DNA from 2 places in the Mesorhizobium sp. M1423 genome. Region 1 is predicted to be linked to the other one. Evidence: riboswitches for the same ligand, from Rfam matches in the RefSeq annotation. Region 1 holds a riboswitch; the other holds the start of a gene.
What was found. Region 1 has a riboswitch for thiamine pyrophosphate ahead of thiB (thiamine ABC transporter substrate binding subunit). Riboswitches for the same ligand answer to the same signal wherever they lie in the genome.
Positions count from the first base shown of each region.

Region 1 (6,177 bases):
AATCGCGATCGCGCGACCCGACACCGGGCGCGCCGAACTGGCGGGCGTGGCGCTGCGCGAGGTCGATACGCTGCGGCGTGTTGGGGTGCGTCGCCAGGAAGTCGAGGCTGGCGTCGGTGGCGCCGCTGATCGAGCGGAAATCGGTATAGGCCGACATCGACTGCAAGAAGCGGCCGGCAGCGTAGGGATCGAAACCGGCTTCGCCGATCGATTTGATGCCGATGGCGTCGGCCTCCAGCTCCTGATTGCGCGAGAACTGGGCCAGCCTCAGCTTGCCGCGGATCAGCGCCGCCTTGGCCGTCGGGTTGTCGCCGAGCACATCCGAAACGACCTTGGTCGCCAACCCCTCTTCGGCTTCCAGCTGCTGGCGCTGCAGGCCGTGATTGGCCGTAACATGGCCCATTTCATGCGCAATGACGGCGGCAAGCTCGGCTGAATCGTTGGCCAAGGCAAGCAGGCCCCGGGTGATGTAGAGATAGCCGCCCGGCAGCGCGAAGGCATTGACGTTGGGCGAGTTGAGGATGGTGATGCGGTAGGTCTGGGTCGGGTTGGCCGACACTACGGTCAGTCTGCCGACGATCTTGGCCACCATGCGCTCGAGCTTGGGGTCGGAATATTCTCCGCCATAGGTGGCGAGGATGCGCGGGTGCTGCGCCTTCGCCAGTTGGGCGAGCTTGCCGTTGGCGGCGACGTTGTCGACCGTGATCGGCTTGTCTGAGGGCTGAAAGCCTGATTCCTGCACGTCGGGAGGCGTGAACATCTGGCAGCTTGCCAGCGCCACGGCAAGACCGGCCAGCGCCAGAAAGCGCGCCAGCGGTTTCACCCTCCGATTGTCGATGCCGGTCGGCAGATCGGCTTCCTTTCAAGTCCTGGCACGTGACCGCGAAAATCGGGCGCGATTTCCGGAAAGCATCACGCGCAAAATCAAGTGCTACGGCGTCCGACAGATACGAGGCAGCAAGGGCAAATCACGGTCTAAGCCGGACCAGCTCCTGGCGGACCTAGCCACACTACCTCGACCATGGCAAGCAAGCGCCGCTTCGCCTTCCGCCGGTTTGACCATAAATTATGTCCGCTTCCGGGCAACATCTCGTGATCCAGCCGCAAACGGACCCGAGCCGATATAGCGTCGGAATGCCTCCGGTCCAGCCCCGACGAAAAAATCGGCCGCAGTGCCCGTCGCGGCAACCGTGCCACCATCCAGGAAAACCATGTTTTGCCCGATACGGCGCGCATCGTCCGGCTGGTGCGTGACGAATAGCACCGTCATGCGCTGCTCCGAATGGACGTCGGCGACCAGGTCGAGCATGTCGTCGCGCAGTGCCGGTCCGAGCGAAGCGAACGGCTCGTCGAGCAACAACACCGGCCGGTCGCGCACCAGGACCCGAGCGAGCGCGACGCGCTGCCGCTCACCGCCGGAGAGTTCGCGCGGCAGCCGGCTTTCCTTGCCGGCAAGGCCGACGCGCTTCAGCGCTGCGGCGATTGCGGCGCGGTCAGCCTCGCTCAGCATGAGCGAAGGCGAGCGGCCGAGCCCGACATTCTGCTCGAGGGACAGATGGGCAAACAGGTTGTTTTCCTGGAACACCATCGATACCGGCCGCGCTGATGGCGGCGCAGTGCTGACGTCGGCGCCGCCGATGAGCACGCGGCCTGACCGCGGCGCCTCGAAACCGGCCACCAGATTGAGCAGCGTCGACTTTCCCGAACCGCTCGGCCCCATGATGGCGGTGATTTCCGACGCCGGGAAATCGACATCGAATATAAGCGGCGTTTCACCATAGCTGAACGAGACATTATCGAGCCGCACGGCCGCGCCTTTTTCGACCGAAATCGACCGTTCCGGGCTGATCGGCATCATGATTTCTCCCTCCTTCCCAGCCAGTCCGCGGTCAGCACAAGCGCCAGGCAGACAAGGCCGAGCAGCAGCGCCAGGCCGGCCGCATCCTCGGTGCGGTAGCTGCCCATGCGCGCCAGCAACAGATAGGGCAATGTCTGCACGGAATCGCTGCCGAACAGCGCAATGACGCCGAGATCACCGAGCGACAGCGCCATGGCGAAGGCGAAGCCGGTGGCGAGCGGCCGCCGCAGCGACGGCCAGTCGACCAGACGCAACCGGTTCCAGCCCGAGATGCCAAGCTGTGCACAGAGCCGTTCGTGGCGTTCGCTCGCCGCGTCATAGGCGGGGCGGATGGCGCGGATGGCGAACGGCATCGCCATCACCGCATTGACCACAACCACCATGACAGGGGCGATCGCAAAGACATCGCTGACGCTGCGCAGGAGCAGGAACCAGCCGGCACCGATGACGATGGGCGGCACCACCAGGACGAACCCCGCACCGGTGTCGGCCAGGTGTTCGAGCAGCGTCCGCCTGCCGGTCCGCCGGGTGAGCGCCAGCGCCCGGCGCGCCATAACCAGCGACAGCGACAACGCCAAGGAGAGCAGCGCCGATAGGAGGGAGAGCACGGCACTGGTCGCCGTCGCTTGCCGCACCGCGCTCTCGCCGGCCAGGCGGCCGAGATCGGCGCCAAGCCCGGCCGACAGCGTAGCCGCCATCGGTCCGGCGACAAACAGCAGTGCCAGCCCGATCACCAGTGCGTTCAGCACGGTCTCGGCCGCACCGGCTGAAAAATACCGGCGCGGGGCTACCGGCAGATTGGCGTCGCCGGTCATATTGGCGCCAAGCCGCGTTAGTGCCAGCACGACGACGAAGGTCAGGGCAATCTGCAACAAGGTCAGCGTCACCGCCCGCGCCGGGTCGAAGTCGAAACGCAGCGCCTGGTATATGGCAACCTCCAGCGTCGTCGCGCGCGGCCCGCCGCCGAGCGTAAGCACGATGGTGAAGGAGGTGATGCACAGCATGAAAACGAGCCCGGCAACGCCCGGCAGGGCCGCACGCAACGCCGGCCATTCGATCAGCCGGAAGGCCGGCGCAGCACCCATGCCAAGCTGGCTCGCCAGCCGCCATTGGTTAGCCGGCACCGTCTGCAACGCTTCCAGGAACAGTCGCGTTGCCAGCGGCAGGTTGAAAAAGACGTGGGCGACGAGAATACCCGATAGGCCATAGATGCCGGGCCAGTTCTGGCCGCCAATCGCACCGAGCAAGCCGGCGAAATACCCGGCGCGGCCATAGAGTGCCAAGACACCGAGTGCGGCAACAATGGCCGGCAGCGCCAGCGGCACGGCGAAAAGCTGCAGGACAAAGCCTCGCCCGAAAAACTGTGGATGCCGCGACAGCGCGCGCGCGACGAACAGCGCCGGTGCGACGGAGAGCAGGGTCGACAACAGAGCCTGCCAGAGCGTGAAGCGGGCAACACGGAGGAGATAGGAATCAAAGGCGGAGGCGGCGCCCGACAGGTCGCGCATGGCTTCGACGACGAGCCCGGCGAATGCCCCGCCGATCAGCAGCGCGATGGCGGCGAGCGCGACGATACCGGCAGCGACGCGGGTATCCGATGATGGCGCGCGTTGCACGCTAGACCACCAGATTCGAGATTCTTAGCGAGGATTGCGTTCCTTCGCGCGCCCCTCTGTCCTGCCGGACATCTCCCCCACATGGGGAGAGATTGGCAGGTTCAGCGCTCCGCTCATTCCGGCAATGTCGGAGATTGGCGAAAGCCGGCATGACGGCCAATCTCCCTCCTTGTGGGGGAGATGTCCGGCAGGACAGAGGGGGGCGCCGTAGGGCGATCATCTTTCTATCCGAGCTACTTGCTCATCACCGCCAGCCACTCGTCGACCCAGGCCTTGCGATTTGCGGCGACCTCTTCCGAGCTGAACAGCAAGGTTTTGGTCGGTTTGACGAGCTTGTCGAACGCCGGATTGAGCGGCTTGTCAGTTTTGCCGGCCGGGAACATCCAGTTGGTTTCGGGAATGACGTCCTGGAATTTCGGCCCGGTCATAAAGGCGATGAACTTTTCCGCCAGCGGGTTCTTCGCGCCCTTGGTGGTGATCCCAGCGACCTCGATCTGCAGATATTCGCCTTCCTCGAAGGACGCCGCCTGGTAGCGCGAGGTGTTTTCGGCAACCATGTGGTAGGCTGGCGAAGTGGTATAGGACAGCACCATCGGCGCCTCACCCTTGGTGAACAGGCCGTAGGCCTCGCTCCAGCCCGGCGTCACCGTCAGCACCTTTGCCTTGAGTTTGGCCCAGGCTTCCGGCGCCTTGTCGCCATAGACCGACTTGACCCACAACAGCAGGCCAAGGCCCGGCGTCGAGGTGCGTGGATCCTGGATGACGATTTTGTCGCCGGCATCGCCCTCGACCAATTCCCTGAGGCTCTTCGGCGGGCTCTTCAGTTTTTCGCTATCGTAGACGACAGCGAAATAGCCATAGTCGAACGGCACGAAGATATCGTCGCGCCAGCCGCCCGGCACACTGACGTCCGTCACGGCGCCATGCGGCGAAAACAGGCCGGTTGCCTTGGCGTCCGCCGTCAAATTGGTATCGAGGCCAAGCACGATATCGGCCTTGGTCACGGCCCCTTCCAGCTTCACACGGTTGAGCAGTGCCACGCCGTCGGCGACCGAGACGAATTCGACGACGCAGCTGCACTCGGCCTCGAAGGCCTTCTTCACCGCCGGTCCCGGACCCCAATCGGCGGTGAAGCTTTCATAGGTATAGACGGTCAGCTTATCCTGTGCCGATGCCTGCCCCGGTTGGGCAAGCGCGGATGCCGCAAGCAGGATAATCGAGACAAGAGAGTGGAAAAAACTGCGCATCGGCGCCTCCTTCGTTCGCGTTGAAAGGAATTGAGGCGTCGGGCTGTCCGAAACGTCTAATCCCTCCGCCGGTACAAACCGGATCAGGTTCAGCGGGTTGGCAGTCTTGCCTCTCAGCCGGTCCGCGAAGATCGCGTCCGGCACCCCGTTAGAGCGTTTCGACACATAGGCCCGGCCGAAGTGCTGCGCAAGCGGAAGTTTGCCGGGCATCCAAAGCGCGGCGTCCTGTTTCATCTGCCGTTTCATCTTCCGTTTCCGGGGCAGGGCTGGTAAGGGCCACGAGATATGAGCACATTCACCATCCTGCTTGGCGGCGATCTCATCCGCACGCCGCTGCTCGACCGCCAGGTCGAAGGCTCCCGCGTCATCGCTGCCGATGCCGGTATCGGCCATGCCCTTATGCTGGGCCTGATGCCGGAACTCTGGGTCGGCGATTTCGATTCCGTGCCTGCCGATTTGCCGGAGGATCTGGCCGCCGTGCCACGGCAGGTGTTTCCCGCCGAAAAGGACAAGACAGACGGTGAACTCGCTATCGCCGCCGCGCTCGAACGCGGTGCGACCAGCCTTGTGCTCGCAGGCGCCTTCGGCGGCAAACGCACCGACCACATCTTCCTGCATTTGGCGCTCAGCGTCCGGCTGGCGGAAGGCGGAACGGAAGTGCTTTTGACCAGCGGCGCACAGGAAGGCATTCCTTTGCTGCCTGGAAAGACTGGCTTCGATTATGTCGACGGTACGCTGTTTTCGGTGCTCGGCTTTTCGGATCTCGCCGGCCTGACAGTCACCGGCGCCAAATGGCCGCTCGCCCATGTCGAGGTTGCCTTCGGCTCGTCGCTGACCATTTCCAACGAGGTCAAGGGCCGGCTGGAAATCGCGCTGGCCAGCGGCCGCGCGCTGCTGCTCGCGCATCCTTTTCCCCTACCTGAAAGCTGACATGGCGCCGCCGCTTCTCAATCTCGACGGGATAAAGCTGACCTTTGGCGGCGCGCCGCTGCTCGACGGTGCCGCCCTGACGGCGTCAGCTGGCGACAAGATCGCCCTGGTCGGGCGCAACGGCTCTGGCAAGTCGACGCTCCTCAAGATCGCTGCCGGGCTGATCGAACCGCAGGACGGCGAAGTCTTCCGCCAGCCTTCGGCGACGGTGCGCTATTTGCCGCAAATGCCCGACATGGACGGTTTTGCGACCGTTCGCGCCTATGTCGAGGCGGGGCTCGGGCCCGCCGATGATCCCTACCGCGCCACCTATCTGATGGAGCATCTCGGCCTGACCGGCGAGGAACGGCCGAACGACCTCTCCGGGGGCGAGGCGCGGCGCGCGGCACTCGCCCGCGTCATGGCGCCCGAGCCCGACATTCTTCTCCTCGATGAACCGACCAATCATCTTGACCTTTCGGTTATCGAATGGCTGGAGGAGGAGCTTGCCCGCACCTCCTCGGCCCTGGTCGTCATCTCGCATGAC
Region 1 is NZ_JAMYKU010000001.1:364,878-371,054, reverse strand. It holds gene NKG95_RS01890 (M48 family metalloprotease) at 1-823, opposite strand, end outside; gene thiQ (thiamine ABC transporter ATP-binding protein) at 1,067-1,858, opposite strand; gene thiP (thiamine/thiamine pyrophosphate ABC transporter permease) at 1,855-3,474, opposite strand; gene thiB (thiamine ABC transporter substrate binding subunit) at 3,708-4,721, opposite strand; TPP riboswitch at 4,765-4,879, opposite strand; gene NKG95_RS01870 (thiamine diphosphokinase) at 5,007-5,651, shown strand; gene NKG95_RS01865 (ABC-F family ATP-binding cassette domain-containing protein) at 5,653-6,177, shown strand, end outside.

Region 2 (6,177 bases), on a different contig from region 1:
TAGGGGAACACCGAAAAGCCGTCCTCGCACAGGATGCGGGCGGCTTCGACCAGGCCGAACACATCAGGTTGCAGAGTGTCGTCGTTGCCGATCACCTCGAGTTTGATCCAGGTCGTCCCGAACACCTCACGCGCCATTTTCGCGGTTGTGACCGCTTCCTTGACCGAGTGGCAGCCGGCCGTGTTGGGCAGGATTCTTGTGCCATGCGAGCGGATCAGCGACCAGAATTTTTCGCCAGCCCTGCCGCCCGCCATCTCACGCCGCAGGGACACGGTCACCACCGACGTGCCCGATGCCTGGACCGCATCGGCAAGGATGGCGGGCGAAGGATATTGTGCCGTGCCGAGAAGCAGGCGGGAAGGAAGCGTCGTCCCGAGAAAGTCGAACATGCTCTAACCTCCCTGCATAGGCGACAAGATTTCGATTCGGTCGCCGTCGCTTAAACGGAATTCTGCCCGGTTGGCTTTGTGCACGAGGTCGCTGTTGACGGCGGTGGCGAGCCAGTCGCCCTCATAGTCGAGCGCGGCAAGCAGCTCAGCCAGCGTGGTGGCGGCAACCTCATGCGCCTCGCCGTTGACCATCAGTTTCATGAGCAAGCTCCTTGGTTCTGACCTGATTAAAAAACAGTTCGGCCGCCTGGCGGGCCATGGCTGGGGCGAGCAGAAAGCCATGGCGATAGAGGCCGTTGATCGCGACGGTGTTTCCGCTTGTTTCGATGCGCGGCAGGTTGTCTGGAAAGGCCGGACGAACGCCGACACCAGCCTCAACGATCTCGGCCTCGCCGAATGCCGGATGGAGCGCGCAGGCGGCGCTGAGCAACTCCATCATCGAACGCGCCGTGACCGGTTCTGTGGACTGGCTTTCGATCATCGTCGCGCCAACCATGAAACGGTGATCGGTACGCGGTACCACGTAGAGCGGAAAGCGCGGATGAAGCAGCCGGACCGGGCGTGACAGCGAAATGTCCGGCGTGCGCAGGATCAGCATCTCGCCGCGAACGCCGCGCAGCCCGTCGTCTTCTGCCGCCATCCCCGTGCAATCGATCTGACGATCGAAGCCGGAAATGTGCCGGGCATCGGCGCCGAAGCGGAATTCGACACCCATGGCTGCAAGCTTGTCATGAAGTGCTGCCATCGCCTGACGCGGGTCGAGATGAGCCTCATCGGGGAAGAGCAATCCGCGCCGGAAGCGGCCGACGAGGTCGGGTTCCAGGAGCGCAATTTCGTCTTCATCGACACGCCGATGCCCTGACGTGCGACTGGCGAACCGGTCAAGCTCACCGGCATCACGCGGCGCGGCCACGACCAGTGTTCCGGCCCGTGTCACCTGACCCGGCAGTACCGCATCCCACCAGTCGGCGGCGTCACGTCCGAGATCCAGCACCGGCTGCTCCGCGCTTTCACACTCGCACCATGGCGCCAGCATGCCGCCGGCGAACCACGACGCATTGCCGCCGAGGGCATGTCTTGTCTCGGCGACTGTGACCGTCGCGCCGCGGACGGCGAGTTCGAAGGCCGCGGTGAGGCCGGCGACGCCGGCCCCTTTTACCAGCATCCTCATGGTCGCTCGTGCGCCTCCGGCACGAGCGGTGCGCCGGTCTCGTCAGCTGGCATGTAGAGATCGCCGCCTTCACGGTATTTCGCCGCCATCGCCGCCATGCCTTCTTTCTGTGCCTCGGCGCGGATGTCGTGGGAGATACGCATGGAGCAGAATTTCGGCCCGCACATCGAGCAGAAATGCGCCACCTTATGCGCTTCCTTGGGCAAGGTCTGGTCGTGGAAGGACCGCGCGGTTTCGGGATCGAGCGACAGGTTGAACTGGTCTTCCCAGCGAAACTCGAAGCGCGCGCGGGAAAGGGCATCATCTCTGGCTTTCGCTGCCGGATGGCCCTTCGCCAGGTCGGCGGCATGCGCCGCGATCTTGTAGGTGATCACGCCGGTCTTGACGTCGTTGCGATCGGGAAGGCCGAGATGCTCCTTCGGCGTGACGTAGCAGAGCATGGCCGTGCCGAACCAGCCGATCATGGCGGCGCCGATGCCTGAGGTGATGTGGTCGTAGCCCGGCGCAATGTCGGTGGTCAGCGGTCCAAGCGTATAGAACGGCGCCTCGCCGCAGACAGCGAGCTGCTTGTCCATGTTCTGTTTGATCTTGTGCATCGGCACGTGGCCGGGCCCCTCGATCATCACCTGGCAATCCTTGGCCCAGGCGATCTGCGTCAGCTCGCCCAGCGTTTCCAGTTCGGCGAATTGCGCCGCATCATTGGCATCGGCGATGGAGCCCGGACGAAGCCCGTCACCGAGCGAGAAGGACACGTCATAGGCCCGGCAGATGTCGCATATCTCCGCGAAATGCTCGTAAAGAAAGCTCTCCCTGTGATGGTGCAGGCACCATTTGGCCATGATCGAGCCACCGCGCGAGACGATGCCCGTGACCCGGTCAACAGTCATCGGAATATAGTGGAGCCGCACGCCGGCGTGGATGGTGAAATAGTCGACGCCTTGTTCGGCCTGTTCGATCAGCGTGTCTCGATAGACCTCCCAGCTCAGATCCTCGGCGATGCCGCCCACCTTCTCCAGCGCCTGATAGAGCGGCACCGTGCCGATCGGCACCGGCGCATTGCGCACGATCCATTCGCGGATGTTGTGGATGTTGCGACCGGTCGACAGGTCCATCACCGTGTCGGCGCCCCAGCGGATCGCCCACACCATCTTTTCCACTTCCTCGGCCATCGAGGAGGTGACCGCTGAATTGCCGATATTGGCGTTGATCTTGACCAGGAAATTGCGGCCGATGATCATCGGCTCGCTCTCGGGATGATTAATGTTGGCGGGAATGATTGCCCGTCCGCGCGCCACCTCGTCCCGCACGAACTCCGGCGTTACGAAATCGGGGATGGCCGCGCCGAAGGCTTCGCCGTCGCGCTGCAGCTTGCCGCGCGACATCTGACGGCCGAGGTTCTCGCGGATGGCGACGAACTCCATCTCGGGGGTGATGATGCCGGCGCGCGCATAGCCAAGCTGGGTCACCGCCTTGCGTGCCTTGGCCCTGAGTGGCCGGTTGCGAATGGGAAATTCCGGTGTCAGGCGCTCGCCCGCCGCAACTCCATTGTCTTCCGGCCGGACATGGCGGCCGTCATAGGCTTCAACGTCGCCGCGTGCTGCAATCCATTCATGGCGAAGCCGGGCTAGGCCTTTTTCGATGCTGGTTTCGACAGTCGGGTCGGTATATGGGCCGGACGGATCGTAGACGGTGACGGGCGGCTCGCCGGCCGTCGGATGGACGGAGATTTCGCGCATCGGCACCCTGATCTGCGGGTGGATGGCACCGGGCTTGTGGATTTTCCGTGAGGCAGGCAACGGTCCCGTCGAGACGGCGGGAGTGAGGGCATTCATCTTGAGGCTCCTTTGCTCGTTGCATTGGAGACCCAGTTCTGTGCCGGAAGGATGAAAAGACGCTTCTGTCGACCTGCCGAAACAGGACCTCGGGCGTAAACTCCCGCAAAGCGCTTGCACCGTCCCTACGCCAGTATGAACTGGATCAGGTTCAACGGGTCACTGCGCCGCGAAAGCCAGCAGTATCTCAGCCCCTTGCCGGGACTCCCCTGGTGAATGCGTGAGGTTGGACGGGACGGCTCCGGTTTGTCAAGCGCGTTCTGGCCGCGGCTGATCGGCGGCCGGTCAGACCGTGCGGAAAAAATCGTGCATGTCTCGGCGACAAGTCAAGCCTCGGAGATGAAGGCAGGGACAAGGGAATCCCAAACCGTCGGACTAAAAATCGATCCTGATGATCACACCTTCAATGGGCACCAAAGGTTTGCGCGTAGATCGCCTCGATTCTTCCTGCCTCGTCACTGGTCAGCGTGGCGAATTCCTTTTCGCGCGCGCGGTTCGATAGATGTCCATCATTCTGGTGAAGAAAACGGAAGAGCAGATCGGTCAACCGCTCGGGCATGTCAATAAAGGCGTCCACCTGCTGCCGGAACTGATCGTAGCGCTGCAGAAATGCGGTTTCCTCGGGAAGGTCCCGTTCGATCGTCCGCTGAACGCAGGCATAGAGGAATTCGGCGTGCGGGGTTGCATCGAAGAACCGGTAGAAATCACCGGTGTCATTCAGCACCCGGACGTTGAATTGCGGCGTCGGTTCCCATTCCACCAACGGCAGAAGGCGCTGCGAATAGCTCTCGAGCACGCCCCTGTACTCGTTGATCTGGTCCAGGATCGCGGCCGAGACGGGAAAGACCACTCCCGGCGGATTGAAGCCGCGCATGGCAAGGACGTGGTGGATTAGGTAGCGGTGAATGCGGCCGTTTCCGTCCTCGAACGGGTGAATGTAGACAAAGCCGAAGGCGAGGATTGCGGCGGCTACGACTGCATCAAGGTTTTGCGCGGGGCCCTGATCGAACGCCGCCATTCCATCGATTAGCCGCGGCAGGTCCTCGGGCCGAGCGCTGATGTGATCGGGCAAGGGCGTGCCGTTGTCTCGGTCATGCTCACCGACGAAACCTCCTTCTTTTCGGAAGCCAAGTCTTACGAAACGGGCGTCGCCAAGTACAATTCTTTGCAGACGCAGCAGCTCATCGCGATCGATCGGCCAGCGGCCGGCTTCGCCGATGGCGCGGCCCCAGCGCTGGATGCGATCTTGCGGCGGGTGCTCGCCCTCGATCGCATAGCTTGATCGCGAGTCTTTGAGCAAAAGAAAGGCGGCGGTCCGAGCAAGAAGGTCGCGCGGCACGTCCGCTACGATTGCCTCCGCGCGCCGCGGTAGTTCAAGGCCGATGAATTTTTCGAGAATCTTGGTGCGGAACACCAGAGGGCAGAACTCACGCGTGCCGGGGAGATTGTCCCTTACGCGGTAGCGCGAAGCGGTCTTGTCGGGTCCGGGCCACTGCAGCTCGGGATCGACAACCGGAATGTATCGTCCGGCCGCCGCGTCCGGCAGATCGATACGGGCGCCCCTCAGCCATTCATATAAAAACCAGATGCGGCGGGCATAACTGCCGGTCGGGCTTTCACGGACCAGCGCCTCGATCGGCGCGGGACCGGTCACTTGGAACAGCCGCTTGAGGACGGCAAGGTCCAGTCCCTCGTACTTGAGCGCAAAGGTCAGGTGGCCTTCGAGGGTAGGATTTGGGGCGTGGCGGGGGGTCATGATCCGCCAGCCATCCCGTTCGGTAATGCGATGATGCTCGCCCGTGGCGAACAACCTACGGGGCAAGGGCACGGCGAGCCTGTAGGCTCCGACCAGGGCGCTGTACCCGGCCGGGGTCGCCGTTTCAGGAAGGCGGATTTCCTGAAAAACGGTAACAGGACCTGAAAATTGGTGCTCTTGCACCGCAGGCATGAAAAGCGAATCCTTTCATCGAATTTTGGTCCAGTTGGGCCAACACCTATGAAAAATGATCCTATTCCATGAAAATTGATGCCACAAGACAAATTTTTCGAAAACCGATTCTAAACGGTGCTGGAGTCATGAAGCAAGAACTCCGCCACCGGCTAAAGGAAGCGACTTCAGACAAAAAGGTGAGTCCAGGAACCGCCATTCGCCCGTCTCTTAGTCACGAGGCCGGCACGGATGGCCCGCCTTACGTCGAGCCGGATTGCTCGAGGAGAACCGCGCCGTTCGGGGCTCACTCATAGAGCGCTCCGGCGCGCGATCCCGATTTGATAGCCGCGATCACGCTCGCGGCTGATCTTGGTGACGTGGCGGCGTCGGAGTAGAAAACTGATGCAGGATCTCGGTGGCGTCGTGTGTGTGTGACCTGAAGTGAGTTCTCTGCGGTATGGGGGACGGCACGCAGCGCGCGCGTCTTCTCGGCAAACAGATCGACGAAGCGGCACCGAAGGGAAGTTCCTGGCATTCATTCTCGCCATCGCTGCCCCAATTTGCCGACCGGACTGCCGATCGATCTCGCCCAATACTTTGCGCGCGCAAGGGCCGAAGCTGAACTGGGTGGCACCTGCTCATTCGGGAGCTAACTCATGCTTGGCGCGCTAGCCCGAGAGAGCTGTGCCTGATCGAATGCGTGAAATCGTAGCTCGGGGTGGAGAGGCTGACACGGTCATCTGTCACCCGCCTTCGGGCTGTAACGGAAAGCGCGACATCGTCTCCAATGCTCGTTCCCCACGTCGAGGGCCCAGCGGCTTGGCTGCGGGGGGACTGTCAGCTAGGCTGGGCCTT
Region 2 is NZ_JAMYKU010000004.1:123,222-129,398, reverse strand. It holds gene NKG95_RS07190 (thiazole synthase) at 1-389, opposite strand, end outside; gene thiS (sulfur carrier protein ThiS) at 393-590, opposite strand; gene thiO (glycine oxidase ThiO) at 559-1,560, opposite strand; gene thiC (phosphomethylpyrimidine synthase ThiC) at 1,557-3,392, opposite strand; TPP riboswitch at 3,497-3,613, opposite strand; gene NKG95_RS07170 (Fic family protein) at 3,796-5,340, opposite strand.
Region 2: linked by a shared signal. The riboswitch ahead of thiC (phosphomethylpyrimidine synthase ThiC) and the one ahead of thiB (thiamine ABC transporter substrate binding subunit) in region 1 are both predicted to bind thiamine pyrophosphate.